Regions from separate parts of the Streptomyces sp. ID05-39B genome, predicted to be linked through region 1. Evidence: riboswitches for the same ligand, from Rfam matches in the RefSeq annotation. Region 1 holds a riboswitch; each other region holds the start of a gene.

Region 1 (9,755 bases):
GCCCGTTCCAGTTCCGCCTCGCGTCCGCCGACGGCCAGGTCGTTGAAGGTGACGGCGAGCAGGCGCTCGCCCGCGCCCGTGCCGTGTCCGAGGAGTGTGCCGGGCATGCCGGGAAGGCCGGCGGCGAGGAGGGCGAGCGTCCCGGAGGCGGGGCCACCGGACAGGTCGGCGCCGATGCCCGGAACCGGCATCCCGCGCGCGGCGCGCCGCTCCGCGGGCCCCATGCCGGGTACGGGGCCGGGGTCGATGTCGGGCACGTGCCGCGGCGCCGACAGACGCGCGCGTACTGCCTCGACGAGGGCGTCACGGACGCCGTCGACCGCGCTGTCCGGGTCCGCCGGGGCGGCGGCCACGGCGAGCGAGGCGACCTGCTCGTAACCGGCGATCTCGCGGGCACCGGCGCGCAGGATGAGTGCGTGCCCCGGCGGAATGCGCCGTACGCCGTCGTAGGGGGTGGAGTCCTGCACGGCGGCCGGTACGTCGGGAGCGGCGAGCAGGGCGGCGAGGTGGCCGAAGTCGAGGTTGGCCTCGATGAGGTCGGCCAGCGGCAGCGCGGCCGTCGCGTACGCCGTACCGCCGGCCCAGGGGGTGTGGAACACCGGGCGGGCGCCCGCGAGATCGCCGCACACGGTGATGCGCCGGTCGACCTGGACGATCGCGGTGTAGCTGCCGGGCCAGGCCGTCAGATGCCGGAGTGCGCCTCCGCGCGCGGCGAACAGGCCGACGCGCAGCTGCTCGTCCGTCGCCCCGCAGGTGCCGAGGACCGCGATCCGGGTCCGGGCGTCGGCCCGCACGACGCGCACCTCGTCGGACCGCCAGTCACCGACAGCCCACAGCGGATCGGGGTCTCCCCACAGGAGTTGGGAGCCGACCGGGTGCAGCGTCTCGCCGTCATGGCCGATCCGGCCGCCGTCCTCGGCGGCGTACGTGCCGGGGCCGCCGTACGCCCCCGCTCCCGATGTGCCGGGGCCACCGGGGCCGGTGGCCGCGGCGGTGCTGCTCCATCCCACCAACCACCGCATCGACGCCTCCACAGGCTGTGGACAACAGCTGCACCGTCCGAACGGTTCACATGCTGCCACGAAGAACGCGCCGCAGAGGGAGGTGACGCCGCGCAGGATCAGGCGAGTGCGCCTGTGCGAGCGCCCCCGCACCGACCAGGAGGACTGGGTGAACTCCCGCGCGTGGGGCGGCGATCACCGCGTGTACCCCCGCGCGTGCGACGCGAATGCGCCCCCGATACGCTCCCCCAGAACGCCCCAAGCGCCCTGGATTTCCATGGTGGGAGGCGTATTCGCCGACGGAACACAGGGTCGATTTTCAGCCAAATACCGCGTGTCGAAACGCCGTTCACACAGGTTCGCACACGCTCCGTCACGCTCGCGCCCTCGACACGGCGCGTCGGTCCGGGAGGCGGAGAACGCCCCCCGGACCGCTCCGCCGCCCGCGGGGATTGTGGCGGCGGTGTCCCCCAGCCCACTGGATCCAGTACAGCGGGCCGACCCACGCACCACCCATGGAAGCGCTCCCGAGGTGGCCGGAGTAGAGCGCACGGACGGGCGCACGGCCACACGTCGGGAGCACGCCGCAACCGTGCGTATGGGGACCCGTACTTCCGTACGGACCACAATCCCGCCAACCGGAAGAATGCCCCTTAACGCTTGGGATGCGGCGAACTACGCTGGGTTTTACGAATGCCGCATGGTTATGCCAGCGCGGCAGCCGTCTGTGTCGAGGGGTGGCGCAATGTCCAGGGAGCAACGCGGGCCGAACGAAAAACTCGGCGCCGTTCTCGCCCTCGCGGGAATCAGCAACGCGGGACTCGCGCGTCGCGTCAACGATCTTGGCGCACAACGCGGGTTGACGCTTCGCTACGACAAGACGTCGGTGGCGCGCTGGGTGTCGAAGGGCATGGTGCCGCAGGGCGCCGCGCCGCATCTGATCGCGGCCGCCATCGGCCAGAAGCTCGGCCGGCCCGTGCCGTTGCACGAGATCGGACTGGCGGACGCGGACCCCGCGCCCGAAGTGGGCCTGGCCTTCCCCAGGGACGTCGGCCAGGCCGTGCGCTCGGCGACCGAGCTGTACCGGCTCGACCTCGCGGGGCGCCGGGCGGGCTCGGGCGGCATCTGGCAGTCGCTGGCGGGTTCGTTCGCGGTGAGCGCGTACGCGACGCCCGCCTCGCGGTGGCTGATAACCCCGGCCGACAGTTCGGTGGCGCGCGAGGTCAACTCCGCCGAGGCCTCCGGCGCACCGCTCAAAGTCGGCCACAGTGACGTACGGAAACTGCGGGAGGCCGCCGAGGACGCCAGGCGCTGGGACTCCAAGTACGGCGGCGGCGACTGGCGTTCGTCCATGGTGCCGGAGTGCCTGCGGGTGGAGGCGGCTCCGCTGCTGCTCGGCGCGTACTCCGACGAGGTCGGCCGCGCCCTGTTCGGCGCCTCGGCGGAACTCACCCGGCTCGCGGGCTGGATCGCCTTCGACACCGGTCAGCAGGAGGCCGCCCAGCGCTACTACATCCAGGCGCTGCGCCTCGCGCGCGCGGCGGCCGACGTGCCCCTCGGGGGATACGTCCTGGCCTCCATGTCCCTCCAGGCGACCTACCGCGGCTTCGGCGACGAGGGCGTCGACCTCGCCCAGGCCGCCCTGGAGCGCAACCGCGGCCTGGCCACCGCCCGCACGATGAGTTTCTTCCGGCTCGTCGAGGCACGCGCCCACGCGCGCGCCGGTGACGCGCAGGCCGCCGGCGCCGCCCTCAAGGCGGCCGAGAGCTGGCTGGAGCGGGCCCGCGACGGCGACCACGACCCGACCTGGCTGGGTTTCTACTCCTACGACCGTTTCGCCGCCGACGCCGCCGAGTGCTACCGCGACCTGAAGGCACCACGCCAGGTGCGCCGCTTCACGGAGCAGGCGCTGTCGCAGCCGACGGAGGAGTTCGTGCGCTCGCACGGCCTGCGGCTCGTCGTGTCGGCGGTAGCCGAGCTGGAATCGGGCAATCTGGACGCCGCCTGCGCGCAGGGCGTGCGGGCGGTGGAGGTGGCCGGCCGGATCTCGTCCGCCCGCACCACCGAGTACGTCAAGGACCTCCTGCACCGCCTGGAGCCGTACGGCGACGAGCCGCGGGTGGTCGAGCTGCGTGAGCGGGCCCGGCCCCTGTTGATGACGCCGGCCTGAGCCGGCCGCGCCGGTGGCGCCTCACGGGTTTGAAGGCATTGTCAGTGGCGCAGTGCACTATCGAAGCCGGGAGGTGGTGCAGGTGCGGACGATCGGCTACGACTGCGACGTGCTGGTGATCGGAGGCGGGATCGTCGGCCTGTCGACGGCGCACGCGATCAGCCGTGCCGCGCCGGGCACCCGGGTGACCGTCCTGGAGAAGGAACCGGGCCCGGCCCGCCACCAGACCGGCCGCAACAGCGGCGTCATCCACAGCGGGATCTACTACCGCCCCGGCTCGCTCAAGGCGCGTTACGCGGTGCGGGGCTCCGCCGAGATGATCAAGTTCTGCGCGGAGTACGGCATCCCGCACGCCGTGACCGGCAAGCTGATCGTCGCGACGGACCGCGCGGAACTGCCGCGCCTGCACGCCCTGGCCCAGCGCGGCCGGGAGAACGGGATCGCGGTCCGCGAGCTGGGCCCCGCCCAGATCGCGGAGTACGAGCCGGAGGTCACCGGCCTGGCGGCGATCCACGTCGGCACGACCGGCACCTGCGACTTCACCGCGGTCGCCCGGCAGCTCGGCGAGGCCTCCGGCGCGGAGATCCGCTACGGCGCGCGGGTCGTCCGCATCGACCGCCGCCCCGACCTCGGTGTGGCGGTGCTCACCGCGCGCGGGGACGTCGTCCGCGGTCGCGTCCTGGTGAACTGCGCGGGGCTGCACTGCGACGGGATCGCCCGCCTGACCGGCGACGACCCAGAGGTCCGCATCGTCCCGTTCCGCGGCGAGTACTACGAGCTGGCCCGCCAGGGCCTGGTGCGCGGCCTGGTCTACCCGGTCCCCGACCCGGCCTTCCCGTTCCTCGGCGTGCATCTCACCCGCGGCCTGGACGGCAGCGTCCACGTGGGCCCCAACGCGGTCCCGGCCCTGGCCCGCGAGGGGTACGGCTGGGGGGTCGTCCGTCCGCGGGAGGCCGCGGCCACGGCGGCCTGGCCCGGCGCCTGGCGCCTGGCCCGCCGGCACTGGCGCCATGGCGTCGGGGAGCTGCACCGGTCGCTGTCCAAGCGCGCCTTCGTCGAGGAGGTTCGCCGCCTGCTGCCGGCGGTCGAGCCGCAGGACCTGGTCCGCGCGGTCCCCGGCGTCCGCGCCCAGGCCGTCCGCCGGGACGGCTCCCTGGTGGACGACTTCCTCATACGGCAGTCCCCGCGCGCGATCCACGTGCTCAACGCCCCCTCCCCCGCGGCGACCGCCTCCCTGCCGATCGGCCGGGAGGTGGCCCGCAGGGCACTGGCGGCCCTGCGGGCACCGGAGTCCCCGGGGACACAGGGACCGGGGACACAGGGACCGGTGTAGGCGGGCGGCGGCCCCACGGTGATCACGCCCCGTCCGTACGCACTCCGGCCGGCCCGGCCCACCCCCGCCGGCGCCCGTAAAATCGACCGCACTGTGTCTGATTCGCTGAGTACCCCAGAACCTCCCAGGCCCGCCCCCGGTGATCACCACTCCGGCGAGTCCGTCCGCCGTACCCGCGCCAAGGGGGAGCCGCGCTTCCCCGACGGTCCGAGGGCCGATCCCGCCGGGTCGCATTTCGAGCGGCGGATCAGGAGTTTCCAGCCGCGCCGCAGCCGGGTGACCGCGGGACAGGCCGACGCGCTCCAGCGGCTGTGGGCGAAGTGGGGCCTGGACATCGACGGCCACGAAGTCGACCTCGCCGACCTCTTCGGCAACGACCGTCCGGTCGTCCTGGAGATCGGCTTCGGCATGGGCGAGGCGACCGCCCAGATGGCCGCCGCCGACCCGGAGACGAACATCCTCGCCGTGGACGTCCACACACCCGGCCAGGGCAATCTCCTCAACCTGGCGAACCGGACCGGCCTGAGGAACGTCCGCGTGGCCAACGGCGACGCGATCATCCTGCTCCGCGAGATGCTCCCCCCGGACTCCCTCGACGGGCTGCGCGTCTACTTCCCCGACCCCTGGCCCAAGAAGCGTCATCACAAGCGGCGCCTCATCCAGCTGGAGTTCCTCGACCTTGCCGCGACCCGGCTGAGACCGGGCGCGCTCGTGCACTGCGCGACCGACTGGGAGCCGTACGCTCAGCAGATGCTCGAGGTGCTCACCGCGCACCCGGCCTTCGCCAACACCCGGGCCGACGGCGGCTTTTCGGCCCGCCCCGACTTCCGGCCGCTCACCCGTTTCGAGGGACAGGGGCTGGACAAGGGTCATGTGGTGAACGACCTGCTCTTCCGCCGCGTACAGCACGAGGGTCGCCCGGACCACTGACCAGCCGGAATTCCCCCCACCACCGTCCTCTCCCTCGTTAGGGTCGATGTCGTGGCCACCAGTTCCCCGTTCCCACCGCTTCCCCCGCATCCGCCGCAGCCCGGCGGCCCGGCCGAGGGCGGTGTGCTGCGGCACGCGCACTGGTGGCAGCACAAGTGGGTCCGTTACGGCGCGCTGATCACGCTGCTCGCCCTGTCGGGGCTGGTGATCCTCGCCCTGGTCCGTGAGCAGACGGGCACGGAGGGGTTCCTGGTGGGGCTGGGCCTCGCGGTGCTGCCCGTGCCGCTGCTCATAGCCGCGTTCCGCTGGCTCGACCGGGTGGAGCCCGGCCCCTGGCGGAACCTGGTCTTCACCTTCGCCTGGGGCGCGTGTGCGGCGGCGCTGATAGCGATCGTCGCGAACAGCTTCGCGGTCCGCTGGATAGCGACGGCGACGGCCGACCCCGCCCACGCCGACACCCTGGGCGCGACGGTCATCGCGCCCGTCGTCGAGGAGTCCGCCAAGGCGGCGGCCGTTCTCCTCGTGTTCCTGTTCCGCAGGCGGGACTTCACCGGGATCGTCGACGGCGTGGTGATAGCCGGGATCACCGCCACCGGCTTCGCGTTCACCGAGAACATCCTCTACCTCGGCAACGCCTTCGGCACCGACCAGCTCACCGGGGACGGCGGCATCGCCTCCGTCACCGTCGCGACGTTCTTCGTGCGCGTCGTCATGTCGCCGTTCGCGCACCCCCTGTTCACGGTCCTGACCGGCCTCGGCTTCGGCATCGCCGCGCTGTCCGGCGAGCGGCAGCGCGTGCGGCGCGTGGTGCTCCCCCTGTGCGGCCTGTTCCTCGCGATGCTCATGCACGCCCTGTGGAACGGCTCGGCGACCTTCGGCGAATGGGGCTTCTTCGCCGTGTACGGGGCCATCATGGTGCCCGCGTTCGGGGTGCTGACCTGGCTGGTGGTGTGGACGCGCCAGCGGGAGCTGGGCACCGTGCGCGACGAGTTGCCCGCGTACACGGCCGCCGGCTGGATCGGCCCGGCCGAGCCGTACGCCCTCGGCTCGATGCGGGCACGCAGGGTGGCCCGGCAGTACGCCCGCCGGCACCTGGGCAGGCCCGCGGCACGGGCGGTCGCCCAGTACGAGGCCTACGCCACCTCTCTCGCGTTCCTGCGGCACCGCGGGCGGCAGGGGCGGGGCGGCGCCGACTTCGTCGTACGGGAACGGGAGTTGCTGAACGAGTTGTGGCGGCGCAGGGAGGTGGCCCGGCCGGCGCTGGAGCACGCCTCCCGGCTGGCCGCACCCGCGCCGCTGCCGGTGTACGGGGTCTACGGCATGCACGGGGGGTACGGGTATCCGCCCGGGGCGGCGCATCCGCAGCCCGGGTACTACGGGTACCCCGGACACACCGCGTACGCCTCACCCCAGCCGCGGGCCGCCTACACCCCGTACTCCTCGCCGTACCCGCAGACCCCGTACCCGCAGACCCCGTACCCGCAGACTCCGTCCGCCCAGGCCCCGTACGCCCAGCCGCACCAGCCCTGAGCGACGCGCCGCGGCGTCGAGGACGGCGCAGGGGGCCGCCTCGTCCGCGGTCCAGCCGAAGACGTTGCCGGCCGGGGGCGAGCGGGAGGACCTCGGGGCCGGAGGAGCCGGGCTTGCCCAGAGAGGTCATGGGTGATGACAACACCCTGGCCGCCGGCGCGCGTTGCGCACCGGCGGCCAGGGTTGACGAACATCCGGGAAACATCCGGGCGTAGACCTCACCGACCCCCGTGACACTTCCCGGAAGACCTCAGGGGAACCCGGCGGGGCTCCCCTGGGAGGAATGTCAGGGGTTGAGCCCCTTGTCCCGCAGCCAGGCGGCCGGGTCGATGCCGGAGCCGCTGCCGCCCGCGTGGACCTCCATGTGGAGGTGGGCCCCGGTGACGTTGCCCGTGGCGCCGACGCGGCCGATGACGTCGCCGGTGGCGACCTTCTGGCCGATGCTGACGCCGATCGAGGACTGGTGGGCGTACCAGATCTCGGTGCCGTCATCGAGGGTGAGCACGGTCTTGTAGCCGTACGACCCGTCATACCCGGCGGCCGTGATGGTGCCGCTGTGCACGGCCTTGATCAGCGTGCCGGTGGGCGCGGCGAAGTCGAGGCCCGTGTGGTACCCGGAGGACCAGTAGGGGCCGGCCTGACCGAAGGTCGAGGTGATCGTGTACGAGGAGGTCGGCAGCGTGTACTGCTTGGCCAGCGCGGCGAGGCGCTCGGCCTCCGCCTTCTTGGCGGCTTCCTCGGCGGCCTTCTTCTTGGCGGCCTCGGCCTTGGCCGCGGCCTCCTTCTCGGCCTTGGCGACGGCGTCGGCGGCGGCCTTGGCGGCGGTGGCCTCGGCGGCTTCCTGGGCCTTGGTCTCGACCTGGGTCTGCTGCGACTCGACCTGCGCAATGATCCGGCTGCGCAGCGCCTCGCCGGCGTCGGCACCGCTGTCGGCACTCTCCTCGGCGACGGTCTCGGCGCCGAAGGTGCTGAGCGCGGGGGCCGCCGTCTCCTCGGGGGTGTCGTCGTCCGAGATGAGGGAACCCACCGAGGGCAGGTCCGGAAGGGAGATGGAGACCGGCGCCTTGCCGGTGTTGGCGCTGGCCATGCCGGCGCCGCCGACGGCGGCTATGACACCGACGCCGAGAACGGTGGAGCTGCGGGCGAGTCCGCCGCGCTGCTTGGCGACGCGGTGCTTGCCGCGCACCGGGCGAATGGAATCCTCAGTGGGGTTCCACTCCTCCCAGGGGCCCTCGTCGGTGCGGTACGTGCCGTAGCCGAAGGTCTGCTGGGCGGGCACGGTGGGGGCTTCTGGGACAGGCCGGTTGGACGCCACGCGGGCGTGCTCCTTTCCTTCCGTCGCCTACCGGGTTAGCTGACGGGTTCGGAGCGGGAAGGTCTCCTACGCGCGTATACCGGCCGTGACTGTACGGCGGCTTCCGCGCGATTCACCCCAAGTTGGTGGTTCCCCGGTTCCCTTGCGGGATTCGGCGCGTGCGCACGGAGCCGACTCTTGTGACGGCTGGGACGACCGCGCTGCGTTATCGAACGTTAATAGACTCGGGGGCGGGATTCCAAGCCGTTCCGCTTGATCAACAACATTTCTGGCCTGGACTTTCGACCCACGACCGGTGAAAAACGGGCGAGTTGACCACCGGCCGGACACCCCTCAGCAGTCACAAGGTTTTTGATGGTGACTCAGATGTGATGCGGAGGGCTCCGACGCGATCACGGAAGGTGACATCAGCGCCACCCCGAACACACCGAGGGCCGGAATCCCATGATCAGGATTCCGGCCCTCGGCCTTGAGTAGCGGGGACAGGATTTGAACCTGCGACCTCTGGGTTATGAGCCCAGCGAGCTACCGAGCTGCTCCACCCCGCGTCGGTGTGACACCAGTCTACGCCATGCGGGGGACGCTCAGAACCACGGTCGGACCCGGGGGTCCGCGCAGGGGGTCCGTCAGAGCAGATGACCGTTCGGCGCCTTGGCCTGCGCCTCGTACTCCGGAAGTACGACGACGTCCGCACCCGCGGCGGCGAGCAGGCCACTGCCGTCGGCGTCGGTGACGAAGGTGTCCGGCTCCCGCCAGGCGGTCACGACCCGGCGCGCGCCCGCGTCGAGGATGAGGCGGGCGCACGGGGCGGGCCTGGAGGAGCGCCGGGCGCAGGGTTCCAGGCTGCTGTAGACGGTCGCGCCGGCCAGCCGGGGGTCGGCGGGGCCGATCTTGGCGAGGGCCGCCTCCTCGGCGTGGACGACGGGATCGCCGGCCTCGCGGGAGTGGCCGCGCGCCAGCTCCGTGCCGTCGGCCGCCACCACGACCGCGCCGACGCTGAACGCGGTCCGCGACGGCGGGCAGGCGGCGGCCAGCTCGCAGGCCAGGGCGAGCCAGTGCCGGTCGGCGGCGGCGGGGAGCGGACCGGTACCGGGTGCGGTGGGCTCGTACGACATGAGGACCACGTCCTCGATGCGCCGGGTCCCGGTCAGGCGCAGGCGGCCACCCTGGTAGCCCCCGGGGCCGAAGAGCCGGGGCGCCTGCGGGTCGCCCACGAACAGCGGGGCCATGACGAGCTGGAGCTCGTCGGCGAGACCCGCCTTCAGGAGCTGGGTGTGGACCGTGCCGCCGCCCTCGACCATGAGGCGCCGTACGCCCCGCACGTCGTGGAGGTGTTCCAGGAGCCGGCGCCAGTCGAGGCCCGGGCCCAGCGGGACGACGCCGGCCGCGCCGCCGAGACCGAGGGCACGGGCACGGTCCGCGCCGGCGTCCGTCGTGTAGAGCACCTTGTCGCCGCCGGTGTGCCAGAACCGCGCC
Region 2 (9,755 bases), on a different contig from region 1:
CCGCGGGAACTGCCGAGGAGGCTGTGCAGGTAGGGCGCCTCGTCGCGGTGGGCCTTGATCTGCTCCCAGCCGAGGCCGTCGATCAGGAAGACGCAGTTGCGGTCGGCCGGGGTCAGTTCAGGGATCGCCGCGGTCATGTCCTCGACGCCCATGCCGGCGGCGAGCGTGGGCAGCAGGTCGGCGAGCGAGCCGGAGCCGTACTCGGGGACGGGTGCGGAGGAGACGGCGAGGGGTTCCGGGTCGTCCCAGACGGCGGGCTGGGCCATTACGCGGTCAGATCCGCGGTCGCCTCGGAGAGCGACTGGGCGAAGGCGAGGGTCTGGCGCACCGTGTCCGGGCCGTCCCCGGCCTCGCTGACGCGCAGGCTGAGGTCGTCGGCCGTCGAGCTGCCTGTGTAACCGTGATCGGCGTCGCAGTTGGGGTCGCCGCAGGCGGCGGGCTCCAGGTCGATGCGGGAGACCGCGCCCCAGCCGATCGTCAGCACGACCTCGCGCGGCAGGCTGCCCGGCGTGTACGACTCCGGGTTGGCGACCACGCGGCTGAGGACCACCGAGGAGATCCGGCTGAGCTTGACGGACTCGGTGGACGTCGTGGCGTACGGCGTCGGGGAGGTGGTGTCGGCGGCCTGCTCGTCGGTGTGGCTGACGATGAAGCGGTTGCCGGTGAGAACCAGCACGGTCACGTGCCGGCGCACTTCGTTCTGGTCGAACGTGGTCTCCTGGTGGACCAGGTACGACCGGACGGGCTCGCCGCCGACGGCGGCCTCCACCGCCTCGGCCACGAGGGCCGGGTAGTAGCCGCTGCGCTCGATCGCCGCACGCAGCCCCTGGGTCGTCGTACTGGTCTTGGCCATGCCCTCCATCCTACGGGGACCCACTGACTGCGAGGGACCGGTGACGGCTCCTTCAGTAGGCGGGAAGCGTCCGTGGGCCGAGGTCGTCCCGGGCGGGCGGGGGCGCGAGGCGGACCGAGGCGCCGAGAACGCTCAGGCCGTGCGGGGCGACGACGACCGGCTCCAGGGTGACCGCGACGACCTCCGGGTGGTCGTCGACCAGGCGGGACACCCTGAGCAGCAGTTCCTCCAGGGCGGGGGTGTCCACGGGCGTCGAACCGCGCCAGCCGAACAGGAGGGGTGCCGTCCGGATCGACCGGACCAGGGAGCCGGCGTCCCTGTCGGTGACCGGGATCAGGCGGTGCGCCATGTCACCGAGCAGCTGCGAGGCGGCGCCGGCGAGCCCGAACGACAGTACGGCTCCGGCCGCCGGGTCGATGACCGCCCGGACGACGGTGTCCACCCCGCGCGGGGCCATCGCCTGCACCACCGGGCGCAGCTCCTGCGGGGCGCCGAACAGTTCGGTCAACTCGGAGTACGCCCGGCGCAGTTGCTCCTCGTCGGCGAGGTCGAGGCGGACGCCGCCCAGGTCGGCACGGTGGCGCAGGTGGGGGGCGGTGGCCTTGAGGGCGACAGGGTAGCCGAGGGCGGCGGCGGCCCGTACGGCCTCGTCCGGGGTGTGCGCGGGGAGGGACCGGCGGACGGGGATGCCGTACCGGCCGAGCAGTTCGAAGGTCTCGTCGGTGCCGAGGGTGAGGCCCTGCCCGCGCGCGAGCAGCCTGCCGATGAGCGCGGCGGCACCCTTCTCGTCGATGTCCTCGTGCTCGGGCACCTTGCCGGGGTCGGCCGCCTCGCGCCGCCACTGCGCGTACTTCACGGCCTCGGCGAGGGCGCGGACCGCGCGCTCCGCGGCGGGGTAGGCGGGGATGAGGTGGGCGCCCTCCAGGTCCTCGGGGGATGCCGCCTCCGCGGTGGGGGCGGGGGGCGTGCCGGACTCGGTCGTCCCGGGCGTCGTCGTCCCGGTCCGGGTCGTCCCCGCCTCGGCCGCTGCCGTGTCGGGCGGCGCCGTACGCGCGCGTGGGGCGGTGCTCGTCGCGGCGGACAGGGCCGCCGCGAGACCGCCCAGCTCCACGTGCACCACGAGCACCGGCTTGGCGGGGCCTGCGGCCGCCGCCGAGCGCAGCGCCTGCGCCAGTTCCGCGTCGCCGGGGGACGCCTCGCCGATCGCCGGGATCGCCGTCACCACGACCGCGTCGCACGCCTCGTCGGCCAGGGCGTGCGCCAGGGCGGCGTGGAAGTCCTGGGCCGACGCCTCGGTGGTGAGGTCCAGCGGCGGCTGCGGACGCAGTCCTTCGGAGAGGCACGCGTCGTACGTCAGCAGCCCCAGCGACTCGGAGTTGCCGAGGATGCCCACGCGCGGGCCTCGCGGCAGCGGCTGGCGTGCCAGCAGCAGGCCCGCGTCGACCAGCTCGGTGATGGTGTCCACGCGGATCACGCCGGCCTGCCGCAGCAGGACGGACACCGTGGCATGGGGCAGCCGGGTGGCCCGGACGGCATGGCCCTGGGGGGCGGAGCCTGCGCCCTGGACCACCACCAGCGGCTTGGCCGCCGCCGTGCGCCGTGCGAGACGGGTGAACTTGCGCGGGTTGCCGATGGACTCCAGGTACATCAGGGCGACGTCGGTGTCGGGGTCGTCGTACCAGTACTGCAGGACGTCGTTGCCGGACACGTCGGCTCGGTTGCCGGAGGAGACGAACGTCGACACGCCGGTGACGCCGGTGACGCCGCCGCCGCGCCGGTGCAGCCGGGACAGCAGGGCGACGCCGATCGCACCGGACTGGGCGAACAGGCCGATCCGGCCGGGCCGCGGCATCTGCGGGGCCAGCGACGCGTTCAGCCGTACCTGTGGGGAGGTGTTGATGATCCCGAAGGCGTTGGGGCCGATGATCCGCATCCCGTACGCGCGCGCGTGCCGCACGAGTTCGCGCTGGCGCTCGCGTCCGTCGGGGCCGCTCTCGGCGTATCCGGCGGCGAGGACGACGAGTCCCTGCACGCCGTGCTCGCCGCACTCGGTGACGACTTGCGGCACGTGGTCGGCCGGGACGGCGACGACGGCGAGGTCGACGTGTCCGTCGATGTCGCGCACCGAGCGGTGGGCGGGTACGCCGTCGAGTTCCTTGAGGTCCTCGGGGAACGCCTTGTTCACCGCGTAGAGGGCTCCGGTGAAGCCGGCCTCCCGCAGGTTGCCGAGGACACTGCGGCCGACGCCGCCGGGGGTGCGGCCGGTGCCGATGACGGCGATCGAGCCGGGCACCAGCAACCGCCGCACGGAGTGGGCCTCGGCTCGCTGTTCGCGCGCGCGCTGCACGGCCAGGGAGCGTTCGGTGGGTTCGAGGTCGAACTCCAGGCGGACGACGCCGTCCTCGAAGCTGCGCTTCTGGGTGTAGCCGGCGTCGGTGAACACCTTGATCATCTTGTTGTTCGCGGGGAGCACCTCGGCGGCGAACCGTCGGATGTCCCGCTCGCGCGCGACGGCCGCGATGTGTTCGAGAAGGGCGGAGGCGACGCCCCGTCCCTGGTGGGCGTCCTGCACGAGGAAGGCGACCTCGGCCTCGTCGGCGGGGGCGGTGGCGGCCATCCCGTCGGCCCCGATGCGGTCGTAGCGTACGGTGGCGATGAACTCGCCGCCGACCGTGGCCGCGAGTCCCACCCGGTCCACAAAGTCGTGGTGCGTGAAGCGGTGGACGTCCTTCGCGGACAGTCGCGGATAGGGCGCGAAGAAGCGGTAGTACTTCGACTCGTCCGACACCTGCTCGTAGAAGCTGACCAGGCGCTCGGCGTCATCGACGGTGATGGGGCGGATGCGCGCGGTGCCGCCGTCGCGCAGCACCACGTCGGCTTCCCAGTGGGCGGGATACTCGTGGCGGTCCGGCGCGCTCTGCATGGGCCCCAGAGTACGGCTCGCGTATGACTACGGCGCGAGGCAGTCTGTGGGGGACGGAGGTCGGATCGAGGCCGCGATCCGACGACCGCACCGGGACGGGACACACGGACCGTCCTCACACGCATGATGTGTGGAACACTGGTCTAGACAACCTGAGACACTGAAGGGCAGCATCACATGGCTGAGCGCCGCGTCAACGTCGGCTGGGCCGAGGGCCTTCACGCCCGCCCCGCTTCCATCTTCGTCCGAGCCGCCACGGCCGCAGGCGTCCCGGTGACGATCGCCAAGGCGGGCGGCAACCCCGTCAACGCGGCCTCCATGCTGGCCGTCCTCGGCCTGGGCGCCCAGGGCGGCGAGGAGATCGTCCTCACCTCCGAGGCCGAGGGTGCGGACATCGCCCTCGACCGGCTGGCCAAGCTGGTCGCCGAGGGTCTCGAGGAGCTCCCCGAGACCGTCTGAGCCGGTTGCCGCACTCAGCGGCCGAGAGCCGCGTCACCCGATCCGGGTGGCGCGGCTCCGCTGTTCTCCGACCCGGACGGAATTGCCGGGGGCGTGCCGGAAATAGTCCGCGGGCACAGGAAGAGCGCGCCACCGAAATACGGGGCACGCCGGAAAAAGAGCAGCGAAAATACCTCTCCGCCGAATTCACTTCTTTGTATACGGCCCTCTTGTTAATGCCGGAGGCCGGACATGTTTACGACGTGTTGCGAAGTCCTCACACGGTCCTGGCGGTCGCCGCCGGAAAAGCGCAGCCGGTGTGCGGAGGTCGCGCGCTCGGTGTGCAGCGCCGTGACCGCCCGCGCGCGCTCCGCGTCGCCGCGCGCCACCGCATCCACGATCGCGCCGTGCTCCGCCCAGGACTCCACGGGACTGGCGGGCGCCTCCACCGCGTACATCCAGGAGATCTTGTGGCGCAGCTGGGTGAGCGTCGAGGTCAGGGCGTGGCTGCCGGAGGCCTGGGCGAGGGTCTCGTGGAACCAGCCCCCCAGGGAGCGCAGATCCTCGCTGTTGCCCCGCCTGGCGCGCTCCTGGCCCAGCCTGACGAGGCCGCGGAGCACCTTGAGATGCGCCTCGGTGCGGCGCTGGGCCGCTCGGGCGGCGCCGAGCGGCTCCAGCAGCATCCGCATCTCCAGCAGGTCGGCGGCCTCCTGCTCGGTCGGTTCGGCCACGCACGCGCCCGCGTGCCGCCGGGTGACGACGAAGCCCTCGGCCTCCAGCGTGCGCAGGGCCTCCCGGACGGGGACACGCGAAACGCCGTAGCGGCGCGCGAGGAGTTCCTCGGTGAGGCGGCTGCCGCGCTCGTAGACACCCGCGACGATGTCGTCCCGGATGGCCGTGCACACCGAGTGCGCCGGAATACGCATGACCGACCTCCGCCTTAATCCCCGTGAAACGTCGACGATTGACGTGTGTTCCGTGACTCTATTGCAATCAGCGGGGATTTCCGATGGCGGGTCGAAATCCATGGATATTTTTTGGACAGCACGGTCCCTGAAACGACGAAAGCCCCGGCCAAGAGGGCCGGGGCCGTACGATCTGTCGCCGTACGTCGTCAGATGTGCACGCCGTGCGTGCGGAGGTAGGCGGCCGGATCGATGTCCGAGCCGTACTCCGCGCTGGTGCGGGCCTCGAAGTGCAGATGCGCGCCGGTGACGTTGCCGCTGGCGCCGGACAGGGCGATCTGCTGGCCCGGAGCGACCTTCTGGCCCACCGAGACGGCGATGGACGACAGGTGGCCGTACTGCGTGTACGTGCCGTCGTTCATCCGGATCACGACCTGGTTGCCGTAGGCGCCGCCCCAGCCTGCCTCGACGACGGTGCCGAGGCCCACCGCGTGCACGGGGGTGCCGCTGGCGGCGTGGAAGTCGATGCCGGTGTGGCTGCCGGAGGACCACAGGGAGCCGCCGGACCCGTAGCCGGTGGAGACGTAGGAGCCGCTGATCGGCGACACGAAGGTGTTGAGGCGCTCGCGCTCGGCCGCGCGCGCCGCGCGCACCCTGGCCTCGCGCTCCGCCTCGGCCTTGGCCGCGGCCCGGGCGGCGGCCTTCTTGCGCTCGGCCTCCTGCTCGGCGGCCCGCTTCTGAGCGTCGGCCTGGTCGTCGATCTGCTCGGCGACCGTGTCGCCGATGGAGACGACCGGGATGAGGCCGGTCTGCTCGACGGGGTTCTCCGCGGCGAGGGCGGGGCTGGAGGCGACGGTGCCGATGACACCGGTGGTGGTGAGCGCCGCGATGCCCGCCGCGCGGGCGGTCGTACGCTTCATCCGGCTGGGACGACGGTGCTTCCCGGTGGCGCAAGTGGACGCCATGTAGTTGAGCGGTCCTTTCCTTCCCTCTCGCCTACCGGGTTAGCTGACGGGTTCGGAGCAGGAAGGTCTCCTACGGACCCCCTCGCGAAACGCGCGGGCGTCCGATTCACCCCAGGGACTGCCTAGTTGGGTCCCCGGCTCCCCTGGCTCGCGCCATGCGGGGACTCGGCGATGACTGTCCGGTGCCGCGGTTGCGGCGCACTGCCTGACGAACAGCCCGGTTGAAACTAGACGCGGCGGCCGTCAATCCCCAAACAGAACGCGACTTTTGTAGCGCATGCCACAGGGCAGACAGGCAACCTTCCCTCAATTCGGACATCAAGGGGCCCTGGTGACACATCCGTCCACCAGGGCCCCTTCACACGCGCGGCGCCGCGGTCCTGCTCCGCGGTCCGTTCAGCGTGCCCACTGCTCCGTCCGCTCGGAGCTTCCGCTCCGCGCTGCCACGCGCGAACCGCTTCGCGATCCGTTCCGCCGCCCTACTCCGCGGAGACGACCTTCACCTCACCGATACCGAGGGCCTCGACCGGCGCCTTGATCGCGGCTGCGTCGCCGACGAGGACCGTCACCAGGCGATCCACCGGGAAGGCGTTCACCACCGCCGCCGTGGCCTCCACGGTGCCGGTCGCGGCGAGCTGCTGGTACAGCGTCGCCTGGTAGTCGTCGGGCAGGTGCTGCTCCACCTGGTCGGCCAGGGTGCCCGCCACGGCGGCGGCCGTCTCGTACTTCAGGGGCGCAACCCCGACGAGGTTCTGCACGGCGACGTCACGTTCGGCGTCGGTCAGGCCCCCCTCGGCGAGGGTGCGCAGCACCTTCCACAGGTCCTCCAGCGCGGGACCGGTGTTCGGGGTGTCGATGGAACCGCTGATGGCGAGCATCGCGGCGCCCGAGCCGTCCGGCGCGGACCTGAGGACCTGCCCGAAGGCGCGCACGCCGTAGGTGTAGCCCTTCTCCTCGCGCAGGACGCGGTCCAGCCGGGAGGTGAGCGTGCCGCCGAGGCAGTAGGTGCCGAGGACCTGCGCGGGCCACACGCGTGCGTGCCGGTCGGCGCCGATGCGACCGATCAGCAACTGCGTCTGGACGGCGCCTGGGCGGTCCACGATGACGACCCGTCCGGTGTCGTCGGCGGTCACCGGCGGTACCGGACGCGGCTGGCCCGCGGAGCCCGTCCAGGCGCCCAGGGTGTCGCCGAGGAGCGCGTCGAGGTCGACTCCTGTGAGGTCGCCGACGACCACGGCGGTGGCCGTGGCGGGCCGGACGTGCCTCTCGTAGAAGGCGCGTACGGCGGCGGAGTCGATCTTCTCCACGGTGTCCGCGGTGCCCTGCCGCGGACGCGACATGCGCGCGGTCGCCGGGAACAGCTCCTTGGAGAGCTCCTTGGCGGCACGCCGGGACGGGTTGGCCAGCTCGTGCGGGATCTCGTCCAGGCGGTTGCGGACGAGCCTCTCGATCTCGCTGTCGGCGAACGCGGGGGCCCGCAGGGCGTCGGCGACCAGACCGAGGCCCTTGGCCAGGCGGGAGACCGGAACCTCCAGGCTGAGCCGGACGCCGGGGTGGTCGGCGTGCGCGTCGAGGGTGGCGCCGCAGCGCTCCAGCTCGGCGGCGAAGTCCTCGGCGGAGTGCTTGTCGGTGCCCTCGGAGAAGGCTCGCGCCATGAGCGTGGCCACGCCGTCGAGGCCGGCCGGCTCGGCGTCCAGGGGCGCGTCGAGGATGACCTCGACGGCGACGACCTGCTGGCCGGGGCGGTGGCAGTGCAGGACGGTCAGGCCGTTGTCGAGCGTCCCGCGCTCGGGGGCCGGGAACGCCCAGGGCCTGGCCTCGCCCGCCCGGGGCTGGGGGTGGAAGTCCATCGCGGCGAGCTCGGTCACTGGGCCGCCTCCTCGTTCTCGTCCTCGTCGGCGGTGTTCGCGGCGGGCTCGGTGGGCTCGTAGACCAGTACGGCGCGGTTGTCGGGGCGCAGGCGGGCCTCGGCGGCCTCCCGGACCTCCTCCGCCGTGATCTCCAGCACACGCTGGACGGCGGTCAGGGCGAGTTGCGGGTCACCGAACAGCACCGCGTACCGGCACAGTTCGTCGGCGCGGCCGGCGACCGTACCCAGGCGGTCGAGCCACTCGCGCTCCAACTGGGCCTGAGCGCGCTCCATCTCCTCGTCCGTGGGGCCTTCCTCGGCGAACCGGGCCAGCTCCTCGTCGATGGCCGTCTCGATGACGGGCACCTCGACATCGCCGGACGTCTTGACGTCCAGCCAGCCCAGGGAGGGCGCGCCGGCCAGGCGCAGCAGGCCGAAGCCGGCCGCCACAGCCGTACGGTCGCGGCGGACCAGGCGGTTGTAGAGGCGGGAGGACTCGCCGCCGCCGAGCACGGTGAGCGCCAGGTCGGCCGCGTCGCACGCGCGTGTGCCGTCCTGCGGCAGCCGGTAGGCGGCCATCAGCGCGCGGGCCGGGACCTCCTCCTCGACGACCTCGCGCAGCTGCTCGCCCATGACGTCGGGCAGGGAGCCGTCACGGGGCTCGGGCTTGCCGTCGTGGGTGGGGATGGAGCCGAAGTACTTCTCGATCCAGGCGAGCGTCTGCTCCGGGTCGATGTCTCCGACGACCGACAGGACGGCGTTGTTGGGCGCGTAGTACGTGCGGAAGAACGCGCGCGCGTCTTCCAGGGTCGCCGCGTCCAGGTCGGCCATCGAGCCGATCGGCGTGTGGTGGTAGGGGTGGCCCTGCGGGTAGGCGAGAGCGGTCAGCTTCTCGAACGCCGTGCCGTAGGGGACGTTGTCGTAGCGCTGGCGGCGTTCGTTCTTGACGACGTCGCGCTGGTTCTCCATCGACTCGTCGTCCAGTGCGGCGAGCAGGGAGCCCATACGGTCGGCCTCCAGCCAGAGGGCGAGCTCCAGCTGGTGGGTGGGCATGGTCTCGAAGTAGTTGGTGCGCTCGAAGCTCGTCGTGCCGTTGAGCGAGCCTCCTGCGCCCTGGACCAGCTCGAAGTGGCCGTTGCCCTTGACCTGGGCGGAGCCCTGGAACATCAGGTGCTCGAAGAGGTGAGCAAGGCCGGTACGGCCCTTGACTTCGTGGCGCGAGCCGACGTCGTACCAGAGACACACCGCCGCGACGGGGGTCAGGTGGTCCTCGGAGAGCACCACGCGCAGGCCGTTGGCCAGGCGGTGCTCGCTCGCTGTCAGGCCTCCGGAGCCTGCCTGGGCTGTGGCCGTGTGACCCATGGGCATGTACGTCCTTCCGATCGCGGACGCGGTCGTCGAAACCGCGGTTTTCCTGCCGGTCCTGCCACTGTATGCAAGCGTGCGGAGCCGCGGTGAAGTTCCCGGGCGGCGTACGCCGAGAGCGAGATCGCGTAGCCTGCGGACAGCCGTGAACGAGGTGCCGCTCCGGCCGGTCCGGTCGCCGACGCCCGGGCCATGGGACGCGCTGTCAGTGCCACGGTCCACAATGGTCCGCGTAGATCCCGTCACACGCCTCAGCAAGAGTGAGCCGAAGGGCGCGCGTCGACACCGACGTGAGCGCCCCGCAGGCGAGCGACCAGGAAACAGGAGGAGCCGGCAGCGATGGCCCGCCGCAGCACGAAGACCCCGCCGCCCGACGACTCGTACGAGGAGCGGATCCTCGACATCGACGTCGTCGACGAGATGCAGGGCTCCTTCCTCGAGTACGCGTACTCGGTCA
Region 3 (9,755 bases), on a different contig from region 1:
CTCGACCGACACCGACCCGGAGTCGGCGAGGAACACATGCTCAAGACCCTCGGGCGACATGTCGACAAGCAGCTTCGCCAGCCGGACGGCGGGCTCGTGGGTGAGCCCGCCGAACATCACATGGCTCATCCGCCCGACCTGGGACCGCGCGGCCTCGTCGAGCACCGGGTGGCCGTAGCCGTGGATCGCCGACCACCAGGACGACATGCCGTCGACCAGTTCGCCCGAGCCGTCCGCGAGCCGCAGCCGCACCCCGCTCGCCGACTCCACGACGAGCGGGTCCACCCTGCCCGGCATCGGACCGTACGGATGCCACACGTGCCGCCGGTCCAGATCCAGCAGCTCGGACACGGCCCCCTCAGGCATTGGGAGCGAGGTCCGTACCGGCGCCCCGGCGACGGACGGCGACCAGGTCCGTACGGGCCTCGTTCGCCGGCGCCGCGGGAACCGACCCGCAGACACCGCCGCCGTCCTCGTGGGACCCGCAGACGCCGCCGCCGTCCTCGTGGGACCCGCAGACACCGCCGCCCTGGTGCGAACCGCAGCCGCCTGCGGCCTCGTGGGACCCGCAGCCGGCACTCGCCCGGTGCTCCGGCAGGGTCACCTCGCCCGCGCCCTCCACCTCGAACCCGGCGTCCGCGATCATGTCGAGGTCGGCCTGTCCGGCCTGGCCCTCGGTGGTGAGGTAGTCGCCGAGGAAGATGGAGTTGGCCAGGTTCAGCGCGAGCGGCTGCATCGAGCGCAGATGGACCTCACGGCCGCCCGCGATGCGCACCTCCACGTCCGGGCAGACGAACCGCACCATGGCCAGGATGCGCAGACAGCGCTGCGGGGTGAGGTTCCACTCCGTGGCCAGCGGGGTTCCCTCGACCGGGATCAGGAAGTTCACCGGCACGGAGTCCGGGTCCAGTTCGCGCAGCGAGTAGACGACGTCGACCAGGTCCTCGTCCGACTCGCCCATGCCGGCGATCAGCCCCGAGCAGGCCGAGAGACCGGCCGCGTGCGCCTTTTGCACCGTGTCCACCCGGTCGGCGTACGTGTGGGTGGTCGTGATGTCCGCGTACGTCTCCTCGGACGTGTTCAGGTTGTGGTTGTAGGCGTCCGCGCCCGCCTCGCGCAGCCGCTCCGCCTGACCGTCGGAGAGCAGGCCCAGGCAGGCGCACACCTCGACGCTCTCGTGCTGGTCCTTGATCGTCCTGATGGTCTCGGAGACCCGGTCGACATCCCGGTCGGTCGGGCCGCGCCCGGACGCCACCAGACAGACGCGCTTTGCGCCCCCGGCCAGCCCCGCGGCGGCGGCCCGCGAGGCCTCGTCGGGCTTGAGCCAGGTGTACTTGAGGATCCCGGCCGTGGAGCCGAGTCGCTGGGAGCAGTAGGAGCAGTCCTCCGGGCACAGGCCCGACTTCAGGTTGACGAGATAGTTGAGTTTCACCCGTCGCCCGAACCAGTGACGGCGCACCTTTCCGGCCGCGGCCACCACGTCGAGCAGGTCGTCGTCGGACGTGGCCAGGACGGCCAACGCCTCTTCGCGGGTCGGCAGCTCGCGCCGAAGCCCCTTGTCCACCAGCGTGTTCAGCAGGTCCATGAGAGCCGATCCTGTCTTACCGGCCGTTTCCGGGCCAGGGAGAGTTCGTACAACACAGGGCATTGGAGGTGTGGGTATTGCCACACCATGGGATACGAGCCGTGCGGCTAGTGTCTGTCCACTGCCTACAAATTCCGCGGAGGACGAGCCATGGCGTTCGGCTGGATCGACGAGCAGGCGCGGCTGCGCCGGAGCGCCGGACTCGTACGGACGCTGCGCCCCCGTCCGGCCGAGTCGCCGCTCCTCGACCTCGCGAGCAACGACTACCTGGGCCTGGCCCGGCACCCCGAGGTCACCGAGGGCGCGGCGAGGGCCGCGCGGACCTGGGGCGGTGGCGCGACCGGCTCCCGGCTCGTCACCGGCACCACCGAACTCCACGCCGAACTGGAGCGGGAACTGGCCGACTTCTGCGGCTTCGAGGCGGCCCTCGTCTTCTCCTCCGGGTACGCCGCCAACCTCGCCGCGGTCACCGCGCTGGCTCCGCACGGCTCCCTGCTCGTGTCCGACGCGGGCAACCACGCCTCGCTCATCGACGGCTGCCGGCTGGCGCGCGCGACGACGCAGGTCGTCGCGCACGCCGACCCGGACGCCGTGCGCAAGGCGCTGGACACCTGGGACGGGGGCCCGGCCGTGGCGGTCTCCGACACGGTCTTCTCCGTCGACGGGGACGCGGCCCCGCTGGCCGCCCTCGCCGAGGTCTGCCGGGAGCACGGCGCCGGGCTGGTCGTCGACGACGCCCACGGCCTCGGCGTCCTCGGCGGCGGCGGCCGGGGGGCCCCGCACGCGGCGGGACTGGCGGGCGCCGACGACGTGGTCGTCACCCTCACGCTGTCCAAGTCGCTGGGCAGCCAGGGCGGCGCCGTGCTCGGCCCCGCACGCGTGATCGACCATCTGGTCAACGCGGCCCGGACGTTCATCTTCGACACGGGCCTCGCCCCGGCGGCGGCGGGCGCGGCCCTAGCCGCCCTGACGCTGCTGCGCCGCGAGCCGGAACGAGCGGCGCGCGCGCGTGAGGTGGCGGGCGAACTGCACGCACGCCTGACGGCCGCGGGTCTGGAAGCGGTGCGTCCGGACGCCGCGGTCGTCTCCGTGCGGGCTCCGTCCCCGGAGGGGGCCCTGCGATGGGCGGCGGACTGCCGGTCGGCAGGCCTGGCCGTGGGCTGCTTCCGCCCTCCTTCCGTGCCCGACGGCATCTCACGCCTGAGGCTGACCGCCCGCGCCGACCTCACTCAGGAGCAGATCGAACGCGCTGTACGGGTGATCGGCGAGACACGACCATGAGTCGGCGTGACACGGCCGGGCGCCGGCGGACGGTGGCCGCTGGTCGGGCAGGGGTCAGCGGAACGCGGCCGTGAAGTCCGTCCAGCTCTCGGGGGAGAAGAGCAGGGCGGGCCCGGCCGGGTCCTTGGAGTCTCGTACGGCGAGCAGACCGGCCCATGGCCCGGAGGCCGGGCGGGCCGTCTCGACGCAGTTGTTGGCTCCCGTGCTGTAGCTGCTGCGCAGCCACCGCAATTCACACGGCTGGGGGAGACCGGGCGGATCGGTGCTGGAGGGGACGTTGCGAGGCGGAGCGGTCATGGTGCCTCCTTACGCGCGTCACCTAGCGCGGCGAGGTAATCCAGTGAGTCCCCGGGCGAAAGAGCGTGTGCCCGAAGGGCGTTGAAGGCCTCGGTGTAGGCCTGGAGGTCTTCTTTCCGTTCGAGATAGAGGCTACTCGTCAAGTGGTCGAGAACAACCACATCCAGATCAGAAGCGCTCGAAAACGAGAAGATTACGAAAGGGCCGGTGACGCCGATGTGCGCCCCGGCGCTGAACGGCAGCACCTGCAGCCTGACCTGGGGCAACCGCGCCGCCTCCACCAGTCGCTCCAGCTGCTGCGCCATGACCTCGGGGCCGCCCACCTCCCGCCGCAGCACCGCCTCGTCGAGCACCGCGTCCATCCTCAGCGGAGGCCGGGCCCGCAGGACGTCCTGCCTGGCCAGCCGCACCTCCACCAGCGTGTCCAGCCGGTCCTCGTCAAGGCCCTCCACCGCGGCCCGGGTCACCGCGCGGGCGTACGCCGGGGTCTGCAACAGTCCCGGCACGACGGTCGTCTCCAGGGTGCGCATCGCGCTCGCCTGCGACTCCAGGCTGATGAAGTCCCGGTAGGTGGGCGGCAGGACCCCGCGATAGGCGTGCCACCAGTGCTCCCGCCCGTCACCCTCGACCGAGCCGGCCAAAGCCAGCATCAGTTCCCGCAGTTGCGCGTCGTCCACGCCGTAGGCGTCGAGCAGTAACCGCACATCGGCCGGTTTCGTACTGCTGGTGCCGGTCTCGATCCGGCTCACCTTGGACTGGTGCCAGCCCACGAGCCGGGCCGCCTCACCACTGGTGAGCCCCGCGCGGGACCGCAGCGCCCGCAGTTCGGCGCCCAGCTTCCGGCGGCGCACCGCGGGACCGTGCTGCATGGGATCCTCCTTACTCCTTCAGGGCCCCCCATATACGCTCCGCCCTACCAGAGTTCACCGCATCGAGCGACAGATATATGCACATCTTGGTGGATCCTCACCCGTGACCGGTGCGGTGATGGCACTCTGGCGACGAAGCACCAGTCCGGGACCGTACTCGAACCATCCGCACCGTGTCGGACTCCGGTCCCGTGGGAAAGGGACGACGTCGCCATGGCAGACCACCTGGAAGCATCCGTCACTCTGCCGAGCGATCCCGCCTCGGTGTCCACGGCCCGCAACTACGTGCTCGACACCCTCGCGCAGTGGGGTCTTCCCGCCACCGCCGAGCTGGCCGACACCGTCCGGCTGATCGTCTCCGAACTCGCCACCAACGCCGTGCAGCACACCTTCGGGCAGTCACCCACCTTCACGGTGGACGTGGTCCTCGACCGTGACGAGCGGCTGCACATCGGAGTCACCGACAGTCATCCGCGCTTTCCCCAGCGACTGCCGGCCGCCGTCCAGCAGGACAACGGCCGAGGCATGGTGATCATCAGATGGCTGACCGCCGAGTGCGGCGGCAGGCTCCGGGTCCGCCCCACGCGCGAGGGCGGCAAGACCGTCTTCATCGAGCTGCCCTGGACGGTCCCCGCCGAGCAGACCGGTCCCGTCGGGCGTGTGGAACCGGTGCCGGCGGTGGGGCAGCAGGAGCCCTGACGGGCGCCAGGGGCCGCTGGCACCCGCAAAGCGGGCCCCAGGGGCCACGAGTGGATCCCGGGGCGGTGGAGGCGCGTCAGGACGCCGCCACCGCCCCGGGAGATCACTTGACCCGGCCGTACCAGACGCTCTTGGTCCAGATCTTCTGGAGCCGCACCACGTCCCCGGTCTTCGGTGAGTGCCAGATCTTGCCCTTACCGGCGTAGATCCCGACGTGGTAGACGTTCGACCCCGAGTGGAAGAACACCAGGTCCCCGGCCTTGCGGCTGCCGGCGGAGATGTGTCGCGTCTTGTTGTACTGCTGGGCGGCGGTGCGCGGCAGCTTCTTGCCCGCCTTCTTGAACGAGTACATGGTCAGCCCGGAGCAGTCGAACCTGTTCGGCCCGACGGCCCCGTACCGATACGGGGAGCCCTTCTTCGAAGCCGCGATCTGAAGTGCCTTCGTCGCCGGCGTGGCAGCCGCCGCATCGGAGGCGACACCCGGCACCACGATCGAGCCGCCCACGGCGGCGATGGCGAACGCCGAGGCCGTACCGGCCCGGGCCATGAGCGACGGGACACGATTGAGCGCAGTCATGCGCAACCCTTCGTCAGCCGCCTGTGAAGGATGACCTGTCGGATTCGGGCTGGCGAAGTTGCCCGGCCGCAGCTGCGGCTTCACCCCAAGGGCTGCTCGGCCCGGCGCCTCCCCTCGCGGGGACGTTCCGGTCCGGCGACCCGTCTTGCTCGGGTCCTCCACTCCTGCCGATGCACTTCTGTCGACTCGGGCATCCGGGCGGCGGCAGGACTCGGCGTCCGCCCGGACCGCCCCGCCGCTTGTGGCGGGGGCTTGTCGTCAGTCAGGGATCTTGGCTCACCGATGTCCGAAAATCCCAACGGAACCGGGGATTTGTGGGGTTACTCACCACTCACCCGTTCGGGTGGACACCCTGATGTTCGATCAGGTGTCAAGGTGCCATAGGGCCTCCGACCAGCGCGGGAACCCTGGATTCCGCCCACTTCCTCCCCGCTGCGCGCAACTTCTGGGCGTCGGAGAAGGCAATCACCTGTACTCCGAACAGGGGTACGCCATTTGGTCCGTTTGAGTCGTGGCCCGGACGTCACCCACACGGCGCCGGCCGCCCGGACCGGATGGCCCCGGGTCAACTGTCGGAGAGCGGCGGCATCGTGACGCGCGCCGTACGGCGCTCCCCGTCGAGCACGCGCAGCGCCCGCGCGAGCGTCGGCGCGTGCAGTTCGCTCTCGCCCCGCTGATGCATCAGCGTCAGCGCGTCCCGCAGCGCGGTCGCCCGGCTCACCAGCGCCTGGGCGGCCCGCAGCCCGCCGTAGGTGTCGCCGTGCCGGGCGGGGTTGATGCGGCCGACCAGGTCGACCACCTCCAGGTAACGGTCGATCAGCTCGGCCTCGGCGCGGGTCAGCGCCGCGGGGTGGCGTGCCTCAGCCGGCCAGTGCGGGCTTGCGCTCCGGAGTCGGTCCGTCCTCCTTGCGCCGCCGCTTGAGTGCGTCGCCCAGCCCGACCGCACCCAGGCCGAGTACGGCCCACCAGGTGAGGGTCAGGGCGGGGCCGGTCGCCGCCGCGCCGTCGAAGAACGCCACGGAGCGCAGCAGCGTGCTCCCCGCGCCCGGCGGCAGCCACTGGCCGATCGCCCCGACGGGCTCGGGCAGCATCTGCGGCGCCGAGGCCGCCCCGGAGAAGGGGTTGCCGAGGAACATCACCACAAACGCCATCGCCCCGATGCCCGGCGGGCCCAGGAGGGCCGCGCACCCGGCCACGGCCGCACCCACCGCCAGCATGGACAGGCCGAGCGTCGCCGCCTCCGCCCACCACGGGCCCGTGAGCACGCCGAGCCAGCTGTGTGCGAGCGCCGCGGCGACCACGCCCACCAGGGCCGCCGCCCCGACGAGCGCGAGCGCGGCGCGGACCCCGCGGAGCCCGAGCAGGGTCACCACCGCGCCCGCCGCGATACCGGCGATCGCCAGCGGCAGCACGCTCGCGTTGAGCGCCGCGCCGCGCGGATCCGAGGCCGGGGCGGCGACGACGTCCACCGTCGGCACCTCACCCCCTTCGGCGGCGGCCTGTCCGGTCACCGCCTGCTGCAGCAACTGGGCGACCACGGGGCTCGCGGCCGAGGCCGTGAGCAGCTCGGGGCCCTGGGCGGTCACGACCACGGCGCCGTATACGGTCCGGTCCTCGATGGCGGCGCGGGCGGCGGCCTCGTCGGCGTAGTGATGGATCTCGAAGGCGCCCTGCTGCCGAGTCAGCTTCTCCTCGATGCCCGCCGTGGCGGCGGGCGGTCCCGCCACGCCGAGCGGGAGGTCGCGGGGCGCGGTGCGCGCGGCGGGCCACGCGAAGGCCCACAGGGCGAGCGCGGAAAGGAGCGGGACGAGGAGGACGACCGCGATCGCTCGCAGGGCCGGGCCCCTCGCGGCGGGGGCGGAAGCGGTGGACATGGGGTTCCTCCAGGAGGGCGATCAAAAAGAAGGATCGTTCGTTTTAGGTGACCACCACCGTGCGCCGGATCGATGCGGCTTGTCAAGAAGGAATGTTCGTTTTAGTTTGGGCGTCATGGCACGTGTATCCCAGGCCCACCTAGACGCCCGCCGCCGGCAGATCCTCGACGCAGCCGCGCTCTGCTTCGCCCGCAACGGCTTCCACGCCACGTCCATGCAGGACGTGCTCAAGGAGGCCGACCTTTCGGCCGGAGCGGTCTACCGCTACTTCAGCGGCAAGGACGAACTGATCGCCGCGATCGTCTTCGAGGTGCTCGGCGGGGTCCGCGAGGCCTTCGAGGAGGCGGCCCGGCAGAGCCCGCCGCCACCCCTCGACCTCCTGGTGGCCTCGGTCCTCGGCCGCACCCTCGCCGCCCGCGAGTCCCTGATCGTCGACGGTGTGCCCGCCTTCCCACGCCTGGTCGTCCAGGCCTGGTCGGAGATCCCCCGCAACGCCGAACTGGCGGCAGTCCTGCGCGAGGGGTACGACTCGGTCCGCGCGGCCTGGGGCCGCATCGTCGAGGGCTACCAGAAGGCCGGCCGGATGCGCACGGACATCGCCCCGGACCACGTCGCCCGCACGATGATCGCCGCCGTGACGGGCTTCATCGCCCAGCAGGCCCTCTTCGGCCCGGCCCCCGTCGACGTCCTGCGCGACGGCCTGCGCGCCCTGATGAGCGTGCCGGCCGAACAGCCGCGCCCTTCGGGATCACCGCTCGGTTAACGTCGCCGAAATGCGGTCCAACTAGCCTGCCCCTCCACGCCACCAGGCACTTTGCCGAATGGCCGCGGCAACCGGGCCCCGCACGGTCCGGAGCGAGGATGTGAGGTGGGACGTGCAACTGACCCCGCACGAGCAGGAGAGGCTGCTGATCCATGTGGCGGCCGACGTCGCCGAGAAGCGCCGGGCCCGTGGGCTCAGGCTCAACCACCCCGAGGCCGTCGCGCTCATCACGGCACACATCCTGGAGGGCGCCCGGGACGGCCGTACCGTCGCCGAGCTGATGGCCTCCGGCCGCAAGCTGCTCACCCGCGACGACGTCATGGAGGGCATCCCCGAGATGATCCACGACGTCCAGGTCGAGGCGACCTTCCCGGACGGCACCAAGCTCGTCACCGTCCACGACCCGATCGTCTGAGAGGGGCCTCGATGATTCCCGGAGAGTTCCTGTTCGCCTCGGACCCGATCGTCTGCAACGCGGGCCGCGAGGTCACCCGGCTGACCGTCCTGAACGCCGCCGACCGGCCCGTGCAGGTCGGCTCCCACTACCACTTCGCCGAGGCCAACCCCGGCCTGGAGTTCGACCGCGCCGCCGCGCGCGGCAAGCGGCTGAACGTCGCCGCCGGCACCGCCGTGCGCTTCGAACCCGGGATCCCCGTCGACGTCGAACTCGTCCCGCTCGCCGGCGCCCGGATCGTGCCCGGACTGCGCGGGGAGACCGGAGGTGCCCTCGATGCCTGAGATCTCGCGCGCCGTGTACGCGGACCTGTTCGGCCCGACCACCGGGGACCGCATCCGGCTCGCCGACACCGATCTGATCGTCGAGATCGAGGAGGACCGCAGCGGCGGCCCCGGTCTCGCCGGGGACGAGGCCGTGTTCGGCGGCGGCAAGGTCATCCGCGAGTCGATGGGCCAGGCGCGTGCCACGCGCGCGGAGGGCACCCCGGACACCGTGATCACCGGTGCCGTCGTCATCGACCACTGGGGAATCGTCAAGGCCGACATCGGCATCCGCGACGGCCGTATCACCGGCATCGGTAAGGCCGGCAACCCGGACACCATGGACGGGGTGCACCCGGACCTGGTGATCGGGCCGGAGACCGAGGTCATCGCCGGCAACGGACGCATCCTCACGGCCGGCGCGGTCGACGCGCACGTCCACTTCATCTGCCCCCAGATCGCCGACGAGGCGCTGTCCTCGGGCGTGACCACCCTGGTCGGCGGCGGCACCGGACCGGCCGAGGGCTCGAAGGCGACGACCGTCACGCCCGGCCCCTGGCACCTGGCCCGCATGATGGAGGCGATGGAGCAGTACCCGCTCAACATCGGCTTCCTCGGCAAGGGCAACACCGTCTCCCACGAGGCGATGCTCTCCCAGATCCGGGGCGGCGCGCTGGGCCTGAAACTGCACGAGGACTGGGGCTCCACGCCTGCCGTCATCGACGCCTCCCTCACGGTCGCCGACCGCACCGGCATCCAGGTCGCCATCCACACGGACACGCTGAACGAGGCCGGATTCGTCGGCGACACCCTCGCGGCGATCGCCGGGCGCGGCATCCACGCGTACCACACCGAGGGCGCGGGCGGCGGGCACGCGCCGGACATCATGACGGTCGTCTCCCAGCCGCACGTGCTGCCGAGTTCGACGAACCCGACCCGGCCGTACACCGTCAACACCGCCGAGGAACACCTCGACATGCTGATGGTGTGCCACCACCTGAACCCGGCGGTGCCCGAGGACCTCGCCTTCGCCGAGTCCCGGATCCGGCCCTCCACGATCGGCGCGGAGGACATCCTCCACGACCTCGGCGCC

The links. A riboswitch is a leader RNA that binds a small molecule or an ion and turns the genes downstream of it on or off. The one in region 1 is predicted to bind cyclic di-AMP.
Region 2: it holds a riboswitch for cyclic di-AMP, as region 1 does, so the genes downstream of both, P1P75_RS03475 (M23 family metallopeptidase) here and P1P75_RS32290 (M23 family metallopeptidase) in region 1, are expected to answer to the same signal.
Region 3: it holds a riboswitch for cyclic di-AMP, as region 1 does, so the genes downstream of both, P1P75_RS09175 (C40 family peptidase) here and P1P75_RS32290 (M23 family metallopeptidase) in region 1, are expected to answer to the same signal.

The regions. Positions count from the first base shown of each region.
Region 1 is NZ_JARGEF010000215.1:1,518-11,272, forward strand. Features, by position in the region: gene P1P75_RS32265 (asparagine synthase-related protein) at 1-1,022, opposite strand, end outside; gene P1P75_RS32270 (MFS transporter) at 1,747-3,171, shown strand; gene lhgO (L-2-hydroxyglutarate oxidase) at 3,245-4,504, shown strand; gene trmB (tRNA (guanosine(46)-N7)-methyltransferase TrmB) at 4,598-5,434, shown strand; gene P1P75_RS32285 (PrsW family glutamic-type intramembrane protease) at 5,558-6,964, shown strand; gene P1P75_RS32290 (M23 family metallopeptidase) at 7,251-8,279, opposite strand; cyclic di-AMP (ydaO/yuaA leader) riboswitch at 8,287-8,446, opposite strand; tRNA gene P1P75_RS32295 (tRNA-Met) at 8,754-8,827, opposite strand; gene P1P75_RS32300 (dihydrofolate reductase family protein) at 8,906-9,755, opposite strand, start outside.
Region 2 is NZ_JARGEF010000007.1:36,536-46,290, reverse strand. Features, by position in the region: gene P1P75_RS03500 (alkaline phosphatase family protein) at 1-266, opposite strand, end outside; gene P1P75_RS03495 (DUF5998 family protein) at 266-862, opposite strand; gene P1P75_RS03490 (GNAT family N-acetyltransferase) at 906-3,776, opposite strand; gene P1P75_RS03485 (HPr family phosphocarrier protein) at 3,954-4,235, shown strand; gene P1P75_RS03480 (GntR family transcriptional regulator) at 4,448-5,140, opposite strand; gene P1P75_RS03475 (M23 family metallopeptidase) at 5,329-6,084, opposite strand; cyclic di-AMP (ydaO/yuaA leader) riboswitch at 6,098-6,265, opposite strand; gene P1P75_RS03470 (pitrilysin family protein) at 6,564-7,952, opposite strand; gene P1P75_RS03465 (pitrilysin family protein) at 7,949-9,301, opposite strand; gene P1P75_RS03460 (DNA topoisomerase IV subunit A) at 9,638-9,755, shown strand, end outside.
Region 3 is NZ_JARGEF010000026.1:33,068-42,822, forward strand. Features, by position in the region: gene P1P75_RS09145 (adenosylmethionine--8-amino-7-oxononanoate transaminase) at 1-366, opposite strand, end outside; gene bioB (biotin synthase BioB) at 359-1,585, opposite strand; gene P1P75_RS09155 (8-amino-7-oxononanoate synthase) at 1,736-2,866, shown strand; gene P1P75_RS09160 (DUF397 domain-containing protein) at 2,921-3,163, opposite strand; gene P1P75_RS09165 (helix-turn-helix transcriptional regulator) at 3,160-4,032, opposite strand; gene P1P75_RS09170 (ATP-binding protein) at 4,246-4,731, shown strand; gene P1P75_RS09175 (C40 family peptidase) at 4,835-5,308, opposite strand; cyclic di-AMP (ydaO/yuaA leader) riboswitch at 5,312-5,456, opposite strand; gene P1P75_RS09180 (hypothetical protein) at 5,874-6,149, opposite strand; gene P1P75_RS09185 (ABC transporter permease) at 6,169-7,182, opposite strand; gene P1P75_RS09190 (TetR/AcrR family transcriptional regulator) at 7,298-7,945, shown strand; gene P1P75_RS09195 (urease subunit gamma) at 8,058-8,360, shown strand; gene P1P75_RS09200 (urease subunit beta) at 8,372-8,683, shown strand; gene P1P75_RS09205 (urease subunit alpha) at 8,676-9,755, shown strand, end outside.